4 regions of the Kocuria turfanensis genome follow, and region 4 is predicted to be linked to each of the others. Evidence: riboswitches for the same ligand, from Rfam matches in the RefSeq annotation. Region 4 holds a riboswitch; each other region holds the start of a gene.
What was found. A riboswitch is a leader RNA that binds a small molecule or an ion and turns the genes downstream of it on or off. The one in region 4 is predicted to bind cyclic di-AMP.
Positions count from the first base shown of each region.

Region 1: it holds a riboswitch for cyclic di-AMP, as region 4 does, so the genes downstream of both, AYX06_RS20300 (C40 family peptidase) here and AYX06_RS20510 (NlpC/P60 family protein) in region 4, are expected to answer to the same signal.
Region 2: it holds a riboswitch for cyclic di-AMP, as region 4 does, so the genes downstream of both, AYX06_RS18420 (C40 family peptidase) here and AYX06_RS20510 (NlpC/P60 family protein) in region 4, are expected to answer to the same signal.
Region 3: it holds a riboswitch for cyclic di-AMP, as region 4 does, so the genes downstream of both, AYX06_RS09650 (C40 family peptidase) here and AYX06_RS20510 (NlpC/P60 family protein) in region 4, are expected to answer to the same signal.

Region 1 covers NZ_CP014481.1:77,785-81,030, forward strand. Annotated here, with positions in the region: gene AYX06_RS17420 (four-helix bundle copper-binding protein) at 368-778, opposite strand; cyclic di-AMP (ydaO/yuaA leader) riboswitch at 1,366-1,558, shown strand; gene AYX06_RS20300 (C40 family peptidase) at 1,564-2,226, shown strand; gene AYX06_RS17430 (C40 family peptidase) at 2,500-3,246, shown strand, end outside.
Region 2 covers NZ_CP014482.1:117,509-120,754, reverse strand. Annotated here, with positions in the region: gene AYX06_RS18425 (DUF3105 domain-containing protein) at 1-526, opposite strand, end outside; gene AYX06_RS18420 (C40 family peptidase) at 1,263-1,922, opposite strand; cyclic di-AMP (ydaO/yuaA leader) riboswitch at 1,928-2,083, opposite strand; gene AYX06_RS20025 (hypothetical protein) at 2,664-2,828, opposite strand; gene AYX06_RS20805 (hypothetical protein) at 2,944-3,072, opposite strand; gene AYX06_RS18415 (hypothetical protein) at 3,069-3,246, opposite strand, start outside.
Region 3 covers NZ_CP014480.1:2,080,935-2,084,180, reverse strand. Annotated here, with positions in the region: gene AYX06_RS09655 (DUF305 domain-containing protein) at 158-859, opposite strand; gene AYX06_RS09650 (C40 family peptidase) at 1,177-1,818, opposite strand; cyclic di-AMP (ydaO/yuaA leader) riboswitch at 1,825-1,993, opposite strand; gene gnd (phosphogluconate dehydrogenase (NAD(+)-dependent, decarboxylating)) at 2,879-3,246, opposite strand, start outside.
Region 4 covers NZ_CP014480.1:2,486,625-2,489,870, reverse strand. Annotated here, with positions in the region: gene AYX06_RS11535 (hypothetical protein) at 1-14, shown strand, start outside; gene AYX06_RS11530 (IS256 family transposase) at 33-1,280, opposite strand; cyclic di-AMP (ydaO/yuaA leader) riboswitch at 1,714-1,899, shown strand; gene AYX06_RS20510 (NlpC/P60 family protein) at 1,905-2,405, shown strand; gene AYX06_RS11520 (ATP-binding protein) at 2,481-3,246, opposite strand, start outside.

The DNA.
Region 1 (3,246 bases), on a different contig from region 4:
GCCTCGGCAATCAGCTCGTACCCGGCACGCGAACAAGCCGCGCGGGTAGAGCTGTCCTGAACAAGGGGTGGGGGAAGAGGAAACCCGCCTCCGGGCGGGCCCGATCAGCCCATCAGGATCCTCTTTCACCGACGGAGACCGGTCACCGGTATCCGTCGGTCAGCGTGTGGCCTCCAGAAAAGGCCCAGTTCCCGTGGAAGCCCTTCTCCACGGGCCCTCAGGTACTGGGGCACCACCCAGGCGGCGGGTGCGTCATGGCGGCGGTCCCCTCACCAGAGGAGATCTGGCCCGTGACGCCGATCCCTGTCGGTCACGGACGTTCGCACCGCCCCCGCCGCCCGGGTGATGGGTCAGTGGGGGTCGGGACTCAGCCCAGGGAGGCGACCAGTTCGGCGCAGGCGGCCTCGCAGCGACGGCAGGCCTCAGCACAGATCCGGCAGTGCTCGTGCATGGACGCGTGCTGCTCGCACTCATCCGCACACGCCTTGCACGCCATCTGGCAGGCCTTGATCGCGTCCAAGGTGATGTTCGCGTCGTAGCCGGTGTGCCGCGAGAGCACCCGTCCGGTGGCCTCGCACAGGTCCGCGCAGTCGAGGTTGGTGCGGATGCACTTGGTCAGCTCGGCAACCATGTCCTCGGACAGGCAAGCATCCGCGCAGGCGGTGCAGGTCTGGGCGCACTCGAAACAGGCTTCGATACAGGCGGCCAGCTTCTCTTTGTCCACCCCGCCGAGGTCCTTCGGGTAGGTCTCCAGCATCGCGCTCACGTGGTGGGTCATGGCTTGCTCCTTCGTCGGTTTTCTCCAGGAGACGAACCGGCCGGAACCAGCCCGCCATGCCATCGACAGTAAACTGCCTTTTCTGTGTGACGCGCCCCAAAAACTTGAAGATTTGATGAAGATAAACGCCCCAGTGACGCGCAGCGGCACCCCATCGGCTGGCCTTCACCGCGGTGAAGCCGGTCGAATATGGAGATCTCGTGAAGAAATCCCGCCTCACGCTCCGAAAAGGCGCCCCGAGATCTCCCCAAGATGTAAGCACCCTCGAAAAACCCTTGGTACTGCCTCCAGAAAAGCTGGGAGACACGCGCGGCCCCCAGCCCCTTGTCGCCGCTAGATGTGTCCAGCGAAAAGCGCTTCACGATGCCATTTTGCCTAGTCATACCGGTCCCAGACTTGCCAAGGCTCGCGTCATGAGCCCAGCTGAGCGACGAAGCTCGTCTTCCAGGATGTGGCCATCAGGAGCCGGGACCCCGACTTCTCAGTCCCGACCGGAGGAAGAATCTGGGCCGTGATCTAAACGTGACACTTTCGTTATGGATGGGCTACTGTCCACTGCGTGCCGCTGACTGATCCGGTCGGCACCCTCGTGCACATCGCCGAATTCTGCCGGTGCCCGGGGTTCCTGAAGAGAAATCGCTTGGCAGAAGCGGGGGAACCATTTTCGGTCCCGGTGATCCGGGACCTAGGGGTTAAGCCGCCCAGGACGTCTGCGTCCGGGGCGGCCGGGTGTCTCCCACCCGCATCCGACAGCTCACCTCGTAGGCAAAGGGAGGAACACACCCATGACTATTTTTAAGCGCCGCACTGCCCGCCACCGCGCCGAGACCACCTCGCACCTGGTGCGTACCACCACGATCGCCGCTGCCGCCGGCGCGGCGCTCATCGGCTCCATCGCCCCGGCCCAGGCCTACGCCGAGGTCCCCGCCGACACCGCCACCGCCTACTCGGCCCCCGCGTCCGCTCTGACGACCTACTCCTCGACGGCCCCCCAGGCCGTCGTTGCCCCGCAGGCCGTCTCCACCGCCTCCACCCAGGCCCCGGCCGCTCCTGAGCAGAACGCTTCGGCCGCGACGGTGTCCACCCAGTCGGCGGACATCACCGAGATCACCGGCGCCTCCGGGATCGTGGGCACCGCGATGCAGGGCGCCGGCACCGGCTACGTCTGGGGCGGGACCGCCTTCGGCGCCTGGGACTGCTCCGGGTTCACGAAGTGGGCCTACGCCCAGAACGGCATCGAGATTCCCCGCACCAGCTTCCAGCAGATCGCCGCGGCCACCCCCACGGCCACCCCGCAGCCCGGGGACCTCGTCTCCCAGAACGGCGGGGCCCACATCGGCATCTACATCGGCGGCGGCAAGATGATCTCCGCCCTGAACCCCACCCAGGGCACCTTCGTCCACCCCGTCAACGCCATGCCGGTGGACGGCTACTACACCTACCGCTGACCCGGCCCGCCCTCCGCAACGACCGGAATCGTCGCGGAGGGCCCCGGTCCTCGCCCCGGTTGCACAAGAGAGTCCCCGCCTCTCGAGTGAGTTTTTCGTCCACTGCGGACACCACACCTTCCTCCACTCACCCGCCGTGGGCGGTGCTCCCGATCCGGGGCCCGCTCCGCCGGACACCGTGACACCTTGCACCCCTGACCGGGGTAATCCGTGCTGTCACCACACCGTTCCGTCAGATCCGCCCGGCCCTCCAGAAAGCCTGCTGAACTCCTCATGACTCGTGACCTGACCTCCTCCAACGGCATCGGCTCCCTCCTCACCGGCAAGGCCCGCACCGTGGCCGCCGTCGCGGCCTTCTCCGGCCTGGCCCTGGCCACCACCGTCTCCGTGCAGGCAACCCCGGCCCCGGAAGCCTCCACTGACGCCCCGCTGTCGGCCGTCGCCGCCGCCACCCCCACCGCAGCGCCCACCGTGTCCCTCGAGCCGGTCGCCCACGTGACCACAGCCGAGAAAAAGGCGGAGCAAAAAGTCGATGCCCCGGTCGTCGCGGCACCCGCCGTGGCCGCTCCGGCACCGAAGGCCGTGGCCGCCCCGGCCGTCGCACCCGCCCCGGAGCCAGTCGCCCAGGATCCAGTCGTCCAGGAGCCAGTCGTCCAGGCGGTCCCGAAGCCTGTCACCGCACCCGCCCCGGTGGCGTCCCCCGCCCCGAAGCCGACTGTGCAGGCGGCCCCGAAGCCTGTCACCGCACCCGCCCCGGTGGCGTCCCCCGCCCCGAAGCCGACTGTGCAGGCGGCCCCGAAGCCTGTCACCGCACCCGCCCCGGTGGCGTCCCCCGCCCCGAAGCCGACTGTGCAGGCGGCCCCGAGGCCCGCCGCCGCTCCCGCCCCAAAACCGGCCGTGCAGGCCGCTCCGGCCGCCGAGCGCACGGTCACCCCGCAGAGCTCGTCCTCCGGCAAGGGCGCGACCATCGCCTCCGCGGCCATGGGACAGCTCGGCGTCGGACAGGACTGCACCGCAGCG
Region 2 (3,246 bases), on a different contig from region 4:
GGGCGACCTGAGCCCCCCACGCCGAGATCATGATGGGGGCGCCCAGGTCCTCGTAGGGGGAGAGCACCACGTAGGTGTCCGGGACGGCCTGGCGTAACTCAGCCACCTGGTCCTCGGACAGGGCGGAGGGGTCGTAGGCGGCCCACACGGCCCCGTGCTCCAAGGCGTGCACGGCGTTCTCCTCGGGCACCGGCTCGGTGTAGACCCCGCAGTTGAGCCAGTCACTGGCGTGGTCCCCGCCCACCGGGGGGGACTGCTCGTAGTCCACCGCGGTCTCCACGTGGGAGTTGCCGAGGCCCTCGTAGGTCTGCAGCCCGGCGATCTCGATGTCCTCCCGCGCCTGGGGCGGGGGATCGTTGATCACCGCCACCGTCACCAGGGCCCCGACCGCCGCGACAGCCGTCACCGCGCCCGCGCCCGCCAGGAGCCGCCGCCTGCGGGTGGCCCGGGCATCGGCCGCCCAGTGCTGATCCAGCAGCGCAGCACGTTGCTGCCGCGCCCGCTCCGGGTCCGTACCGCCAGCCATGCGTCCTCCTTGAAAGGCCCAAAAAGGGTCTTGCTCCTCATGAACGGGCAGGACAGTAGCTCACTGCGCTGAGCCTTTCCTGCAAGGCCTTCTTCGGAAGATCGTCCACCATCCACTCCTGGACATGTCGGCGAGTGTGCATCCTCGAGCGCAGGAGAGGCGCGTCCTCGGTGGCTAACGGCGACGACGCAGAAGATCCAGGCCTGGGGCGGGATGTGAGGACCGGGTGCGCACTCCTTGCTGGTCGTTCAAAGAGGACGCACCCGGAGTATGTGATGCCTGAACCGGCTCAGCGTAGGCAAACCTGGACCGGCCCGGAGCCGACGTTGACGCTGTCGAGGACCGCCTGGTGGCCGTTCCGGCCGCCGTGCACGGCCTCGCCGCCGCCGGGATGGACCCCGATGTGGGCGCCCCCGGGGAGCAGTCGACGAGGACATCGGTCTGGGTCTGGACGGTGGAGACGCGGGCGCCGGACTCAAGTGGTCGGCCGGTTAGCCGCGGAAACTGGTTCAGGCCGCGCCCAGCGCATCACTCACCGCCCCAGTGCAGGCCTGATCCCGGACGGTGTCACCGAAACGACCGATGTCCGACGGGGGTGCTTTCGGAGAGGAGCACTCCCGCAGCAGGTGAAGGGCGCAGCAGGTGCGCGTGAGGTAGAGGCGGTCCGGCCCCGGGTGAGAGCGGTCCGGGGATCTGCTGCGGTGACCATGTGGGGCACCGCAGCAGCGAGTCCGGCTCAGCGGTAGGTGTAGTACCCGTCGACGGGCATGGCGTTGACGGAGTGGACGAAGGTGCCCTGGGTCGGGTTCAACGCAGAGACCATCTTGCCGCCACCGATGTAGATGCCGATGTGGTTGCCACCGTTCTGGGACACCAGGTCACCGGGCTGCGGGGTGGCGGTCGGGGTGGCCGCGGCGATCTGCTGGGAGCTGGTGCGGGGGATGTCGATGCCGTTCTGGGCGTAGACCCAGCCGGTGAATCCGGAGCAGTCCCAGGCCCCGAAGGAGGTCCCGCCCCAGACGTAGCCGGTGCCCACACCCTGCATGGCCGTGCCCACGATGCCGCCGGCGGCCGGGGCGAGTTCGGTGGTGGCGGTGGACTGCGGGCTCACGCTCGAGGTGGCGGCGCTCTGCTGCGGGGCCGGGGCCTGGTCGGCGGGGGCGGCGGGCTGCGCGGCGACCGGGGCCTGGTAGGTGTAGGAGGCCAGATCGGCCATCGCCGAGGCCGGAGCCGCATAGGAGGACCCGGAGGCGGCGGGGATCTCGGCGTAGGCCTGGGCCGGAGCGATGGAGCCCACCAGTGCTGCGCCGGCGGCGGCGACGACGGTGGTGGTGCGCACGGCGCGCGAGGAGGTCTCGGCGCGGTGGCGGGCAGTGTTCTGCGTGAAAAGCGACATGGGTGGATTCCTCCCTTTGCCTACGAGGTGAGCTGTCGGATGCGGGTGGGAGACACCCGGCCGCAGAACGCACGCGCTCTGCACGGCTTAACCCCAAGGCCCCGGTACACCGGGACCGGTAATGGTTCCCCCGCTTCTGCCAAGCGATTTCTCTTCAGGAACCCCGGGCACCGGCAGAACTCGGCGATGTGCCACGGGGGCGCCAAGAAGATCAGCTCTCGGCACGCGGAGGACGATACAGGGCCCACCCCCTAATGTCACGTTTTGGTCACGGCCGCTGATCGGGTGGTCGCCTTGGTTGCCGAGGGTGCTCAGCACCGTGTTCCCGACCCAGCGGAGCTTCGTTTCGAGCGGGAACGTCAGGGTGTTCACCGTTAGCGGGGGCGTGGCCGGGGAGAGTCCCTGGTGGGCCCGAAGATGCACACCCTCGGCACGCCTGCGGCGGCCTGTCAGCACTGGGAGACCGCCGGTGGCTGCGGTGGGCGGTTTACGCGCGTAGGGTAAGAAAAGCGATCGAGGCTCTCGGGCGGTGGCTTCGGAGAATATCGGGAGGATAAATTCAGCGCGCACTCATATCTGCCGTAATCCGCCATCCGCCATCCGAACGAAGCACATTTCTTCATCGAATCTTCATGCCTTCAGCGTGTAGAGGAAGAACGGGCACGCTCAAGGGCAGGACAGGAATCGATGTGTTCGCCGGCAGGTGATTCGACTGCATGGCCTTAGGGGCACGCCCGGGGGTCAGTGTTCAGACGGCATCGACACGGCCGCCTCCAAGACGTTGATTCCGTTTGCGGCAACGGGAAATCCGGAGGATGCTTCGTCTGCTGCTTCCTCGATACTGCCGGTATATCCGGGCAGGACCAGGGCGCACCCCAGGACGAGGGCGGTGCTGGTGCGCTTCACAGGGGGCCTCCAACCGGCGGGGCGAGCGGGCAACGGCATCGGCCGCTCGAGACGCCAACAAGATATCCGCCTCGCCGTGGCGACGCCTGCCATGCCCTTGCGAAATGACCGCCTCCTACCCGAGGGGGTGGTCGTTGCGGTCCATCTGCCAGTCGGCCAGGTCCACGGAGACCGCCGCGGCGGCGCCGGCCCACAGAGAGAAGTCGAGCCATTTCCCGCTGAGCTGGAACCGGTCGTCGCTCACGGTCGGTCCTGCCCGGCGGGCCCGCCTTGGCCGAGCGGGACGGTGTCCTTCCAGAAGCCCTGGGCGCGGAGGAACCTCTCGAGGTTCTCGCGGTGGTCGGGGCACGCCAGCCAGCTCTTGCGGTGGTGTGGGGTGTGGATGCGCGGGTTGTTCCAGCGGATCCGCCACGCAGCG
Region 3 (3,246 bases), 410 kb from region 4:
ACCGTTTGGGGTGCTGCTGACTGTGCGAAGGGCGCGCGCCCATCGGGTGCCGCGTCGGGGATCACCGCACTGGACTGGCTGGAACGGGTCGACGGGGATCATGACGTCCCGGTGTCGGCCCGTTCCAGCCGGTGGGGGCTCAGTTCGTGGTCCTGGATCAGGCCGCGAACCACTCCTCCAACCAGCCCTGCATGAGCTCGATCTCCGCCTGCTGGTCCTCGATCATCTTCTCCGCCATGGCTCGCAGCTCTGGGTCGGTGCCCATCTGCAGCTCCATCTCGGCCATCTCGAGAGCCATCTGGTGGTGGGCGATCATCTCTTCGAGGAAGGCCTTGTCGAAATCATCCCCGGACAGTTTCGCCAGCTCTTCCAGGCTCATGCCGTCCATGCCGTCCATTTCGCCCATCATGGCGCCCTGCATGTCGGCATTCATGCTCTGACCATGGCCGCCATGGCCGTGGCCGTGGTGCCCGTGGCCGTGGTGGTGGCCGTGGCCGTGGCCGTGGCCGTGGTGGTGGTGGTGTCCCGGGGTGTTCTCGGCGGCCAGCCGCTGGGCCGCTGCTTCCAGCTGCTGGATCTCCTCGGTCTGGGCCTCGATGATCTTCTCCGCCAGGTCACGGATCTCGGGACGCTCGGACTTCTGCAGGGCCAGCTCGGCCATGTCGGTGGCACCCTGGTGGTGGGGGACCATCATCACGGCGAAATGGCGGTCGTGGTTCATGTGCCGCTCAGCGCCCGTCTGTGCGGAGGCGGAGGCAGGCTGGTGCGTCGGGGACGCGACCGCCGCGGTCGCCCCGGCACCGCTGAGGGCCAGCGCCAGGGCCGTCCCGGCGGCCAGGTGCTTGATCGTCGACGTCATGACGAACCTCTCCTTCGCAGCAGCCCGTGCTGGGCCTGCACATCGTGGTGTTTGCTCTGCTCAGCCTCGGGTCGAGGCGGGCCGATCCGTCCACGGTAACCCCGCCGTGGTTGCTTTCTCCGGGCTGGGAGGGCTGGGCGGTAGATCTTCACTGAACCTTCAAGAGCGGGCCCATCAGGGGGCCGAATCGGGGTGTTCCCCGGCGGTGGCCTGATGCAGGCATCTCAGGTTCTGACCGACCGATCCTGGATGCTGATCAGGTGGGGGCACACCCGCCGCCCGCCACGGGCGGCATTCGTGGCGGGCGGCGGGTTGGCTCAGCGGAAAGTGACGTAGCCGACCGTCGGCATGGCATTCACGCTGTGCACGAAGGTGCCCTGGGTGGGGTTCAGCGCGGAGATCATCTTGCCGCCACCGAGGTAGATCCCGATGTGGGCCCCGCCGTTCTGGACGACGAGGTCGCCGGGCTGCGGGTCAGTGGTCGGGGTGCCGGCCGCCCACTGCTGCTGGCTGGTGCGGGGGAGGTCGATGCCCTGCTGGGCGTAGACCCACTGGGTGAAACCGGAGCAGTCCCAGGCGCCGAAGTCCGTGCCGCCCCAGACGTAGCCGGTACCGACGCCCTGCATCGCGGTGCCGACAATGCCGCCGGCCGCAGCGGAGGTGGCGGAGATCTCGGAAATGTCCGAGGACTGGGGGGACAGACTCGAGGTGGCCGCCCCAGCGGCCGGCAGGCTCGCCGCCTGCACGGTGACGGGGGCCTGGGAAGCGGCCGGAGCCGGGGAGGTCGCGGGGGTCGAGTATGCGGTGCCGGACGTGGCGGGGGCTTCGGCATAGGCCTGAGCGGGGGCGACGGAGCCGATCACCGCCGCGCCGACAGCGGCGGCCAGGGTCGTGGTGCGCACCAGGTGCGAGGGGGTCTGGGCGCGGTGGCGGGCAGAGCTACGCGTGAAGAAAGCCATGAATGAGGGTCCTCCTTTTGCCTACGAGGTGAGCTGTCGGGTTCGGGTGGGAGGCACCCGGCCGCCGAGCCTGCAGCTCCGGCGGCTTCACCCCAAGGTCCGGGTGCGGACCGGGTATGGTTCCCCCGCTTCTGCCAAGTCATTTCTGTATTGGGGACCCCGGCTGCCGGCAGAATTCGGCGAAGCACCCGGGGAAGCCGATGAGATCAGCCAACGGCACGCAGAGGACACTAGCGCCTAGATAACGAAAAGGTCACATTCCCTGTGGTGCCGGGAAAAGGCTTGCGCCGGCCTCGCGCGGTCGCCGGCAAAACGGCCGGTAGCCCACCACGCCTGGGGCACATTCGTTCCGGCGGGGTGGCGCCGCTAGCTGTCTTTCCTCCCCGTGCCACCACTCATCGGGACCGCCCCGGGGAGGCTCTGACCTGCGGTATCGCGCCGATGAGCGCGGTGGGAGCTCGGATCCGCTGCCCCTCATTACCCGTGGAATCCTTCGGCCTGCGCCCGGTGCGGGGGAAGGTGAACCCCCGGGGGAGCTTCAGCGTCCCTCAAGGGTGTTCTCGGATTTTTTTACGAAACCGCCCAGCATTGCTTGGGGGAGTGAACTGTTTCCTTCATGAAATCTTCATATCCAAGGGTGTCGAACAGGTGAGAAGAGCTGCTTTCTTCACGAGATCTTCAAATTCATCCGGGTCCATGTATGGGACCGGTAGATCAATGGCCCGCTGCGAGGGGAGTAATTAAGCGGGTCCTTCGCTGTCGTTGGTGAGGCCAGGATGGTCAGCGGCGGATCCACTGGGCTGCCGGCTGCCACGTGGCTGGGCCGATCAGTATTCCGGGGCCGATTGGGGACGCCGGGCGGTGCCGTCACCGCTGCCTCGATCGTGGTCACCGGCTGTTGATCCGCGATCCCCTCGCCCCGTAGGCGTTCCTCGACAAGGCCGGCACCGGGCGGGAGCAGTGCCGACCGTGGTGACCGTGCGGATCGGCATGGCGCACAGGCCTTGCAGAGGGGTGAGGGTGGCCGCTTCCGAGCCGTTGGCGGCGGGGACGGTCGGACCTACTGCTCGGCGGGGTGGGCCGGCTCCTCGCCGGGTGCGGCCTCGACGTGCTCGGGGCCCGCGGCCACGTCGCGGACCGTGTGGCCGCCGAACTGGTTGCGCATCGCCGCGATCATCTTCATCGCCGGGGCCTGGTCCTGCCGGGAGGCGAACCGGGCGAAGAGGGCGCTGGAGATGGCCGGCACCGGGACCGCGAGGTCCAGAGCGGCCTCCACCGTCCAGCGGCCTTCGCCGGAGTCCTCGGCGTAGCCGGCGAGCCGGTCCAGGTGCTCGTCCTCGTTGAGCGCGTTCACCGCCAGGTCCAGCAGCCAGGACTTGATCACCGACCCCTCGCGCCAGGAGTTGAAGGTCTCCCGTACCGAGCGGA
Region 4 (3,246 bases):
CGGGAGTGGTGTAACGATCCTTCGTACGGGGATCAGGCTGTCAGTGCGGTCAGGGGGTCGGGATTCACCTCGCTTCCGGTGACGTCGACGGTGGTGAGCCGGCATCGGGTGAGTACCTCCAGGCCGAGGTAGCGGCGGCCTTCGGCCCACTCGTCGGTCTGTTCGGCCAGCACGGCGCCGACGAGGCGGACGATGGCTGCTCGGTTGGGGAAGATCCCGACTGCGTCGGTCCGCCGCCGGATCTCCTTGTTCAGCCGTTCGGCGGGGTTGTTGGACCAGATCTGGGCCCAGACGTCCTTGGGGAAGCTCGTGAAGGCGAGGATGTCCTCCCGGGCCTGCCCCAGATGCTCGGCCACCGCCGGGAGCTTCTCGGCGACGTAGTCGATGAGGCGGTCGAACTGGGCGTGCACGGCGGTGGCGTCGGGCTGGTCGTAGGCCGAATGCAGCATCGCCTTCACGGCCGGCCACATGCTCTTCGGGCAGATCGACATGAGATTGGCCGCGTAGTGGGTGCGGCACCGCTGCCAGGTGGCCCCGGGCAGATTCGCGGCGATCGCGTCCTTGAGCCCGGCGTGGGCGTCGGAGGTGACCAGGCGGACCCCGCCCAGGCCGCGGGCCACGAGGTCGGCGAAGAACTCGTTCCAGGCCGCCCCGGTCTCGGCCGTGGCCACCCGCATGCCCAGGACCTCGCGGTGGCCGTCGCCGTTGACCCCGGTGGCCAGCAGCACGACCGCGTTCACTACGCGCCCGCCTTCGCGGACCTTCATGGTCAGCGCGTCGGCGGCCACGAACGTGAAAGGACCGGCCTCGTCCAGGGGCCGGTGGCGGAAGGACTCCACGTGCTCGTCGAGATCACCGGCCATCCGGGAGACCTGGGACTTCGACAGGCTGTTGATCCCCAGGGTCTTCACCAGCTTGTCCATCCGGCGGGTCGAGACCCCGGCCAGGTAGCAGTCGGCCACGACCGTGATGAGGGCGGACTCGGCCCGTTTGCGCCGCTGGAGCAACCAGTCGGGGAAGTAGGTGCCGGTGCGCAGCTTCGGGACGGCGACGTCGATAGTGCCGATGCGGGTGTCGAGGTCGCGGTGCCGGTAGCCGTTGCGCTGGGTCACCCGCTCGGGAGCGGGTCGGCCCCATTCGGCGCCGACCACCGCCTCGGCGTCGGCGGAGAGCAGCGCGTTGATCACCGTCTGCAGCAGGGACCGCATCAGATCCGGGGACGCTTCGGACAGGGCTTCGCCGAGCAGGCCGACAGGGTCGACAATGTGAGGAGCGGTCATCGTGATGATGTCCTTTCGAGGGTGCTGTGAGAGGTGAACTCGAAAGATCTCACGGTGGCCGCGCCCTCGTCCGGAACGACGAGCAGGACCACCGCGCTACACCACTATCGGGGGCTCAACTTCGGGAAGCTTTTCCCGCGAATTCTTGCGCCATGACATGGGTGTCGCCGAGGGACCTCCCGCCCCAGGACAGGAACGTACCTACCCGTCGGCATGAGCTGGGCAGAGCCGCAGGTCAAGACCACCTTCGTCTCGAGATGAGCCTCCTGGGGATCTCCGCCGCCACCCCTCGCCGGGCGAGCCAGCCGTGGGCGCAGGTGCCCACAGCCAAATCGCAACAGATTCCGAGACACGCCCGTGATCAAAACGAGACTTTCTCGTTACTTTTCGATTAGTGTTCTCTCCGTGCCGATCCCCCCACTGATCGGTACCCCCATGCACATCGCCGAATTCTGCCGGTGCCCGGGGCCCCCTGAACACATCGCTCGGCAGAAGCGGGGGAACCACGAACGGTCCCTCCCCCGGGACCTAGGGGTTAAGTCGCCAGGGCCTCCACCCTGCGACCGGGTGTCTCCCACCCGCATCCGACAGCTCACCTCGCAGGCAAAAGGGAGGACATCACTCATGCCCATCTTCCACTCCCGCACGCCCCGCCACCGCGCCCAGCGCTCGTTCCCGCTGGGACGCACGGCGACCCTGGCGGTCGCCGCCGGTGCCATGGCGCTCGGCAGCGTGGCCCCGGCCCAGGCCGCCCCGGCCGCAGCCCCCCAGCAGCTCGTCAGCATCCAGTCCCAGTCGGGCAAGGCCGCGACCATCGCCGCCGCGGCCAGGAACCAGGTCGGCGTGGGCCAGGACTGCACCTCCCTGGTCACCAAGTCCCTGCGCGCGGCCGGGATCCACCACCACGGGTGGCCGGTCTCCTACCTGAACCTCGGCCACCGGGTCTCCGCCGCCCAGGCCCAGCCCGGTGACCTGGTCTACTACGCCAACGGGGGCATGGGCTTCGCCCACATCGCCGTGTACATCGGCGGCGGCAAGGCCGTCCACGGCGGCTGGAACGGCAACCAGACGGTCATCCAGACCGTCAACGTCGGCTCGGGTCCCGTCTACCTCCGCGTGCGCTGACACTCCACGCAGGATTCGGGTGTGCGGTTCCCGTCCCGACGGGAACCGCACACCCGAGTCTCGTTACGGGGCGCCTCAGGACACCGAGAGGCGTCGGACACCTTCAGCCGTGACCCTGTACCGGCGCTTGCGACTGGTGGGAGGAGCCGTAGCCTCGAGCATGCCACGGCCGATGAGCTCGTTGATCCGGCTCAGCGTCCGGCTGTAGGTCCATCCCAGGTGGGCGGCCACCGGTCGCGTGGCATCCAGGCCCTCCGCACCCACAGCACGCAACACGGACTCCAAGTCTTCGTCCAGGACGATCGTCCCGCCGGGTCGAGGCGCCGATCTTTCGAGTGGGCTCGATGGGTCGACATCGGATCCGGCCACTCGGGAAGACAGCGCGACGTCCGGTGAGAGCTGATACCGGGCATAACGTCTCCCGCCAGAACGCTCGGCAAGCCCCCTGTCCACGAGGTCAGTGAGTGCCGCGGTGGCTTCCCGGCTGTCGAGTCCCCAACTGCGCAACCGCTCGTTGGACACCTCGGTGCCGTGGTGGAGCATCGCCAGGGCCATGTGCTGGGCATCGGTGAGGCCGGTGACGCCAAGGGAGGCGATCCATTCCACGGTGTCGGTGTCGAGAAGGGCATGCCGGGGAACGGTGACCTTGACGTGGCTCAGCGTGGCCTCGAACTCGGGCGGGGTCATGCCTGCAGCGCGCAGCGTCGCCATGATCCGGGGAATGCCCGACCCCCTGTTCTCGCAGACCACCTCGCCCCGGCCCGGGAGTTCGACGTCGGAGAGCAGACGAGCAAGCAGACCGTTGCGCGAGGACGTGATCTCATCCGCGCCGAGCCCTCCG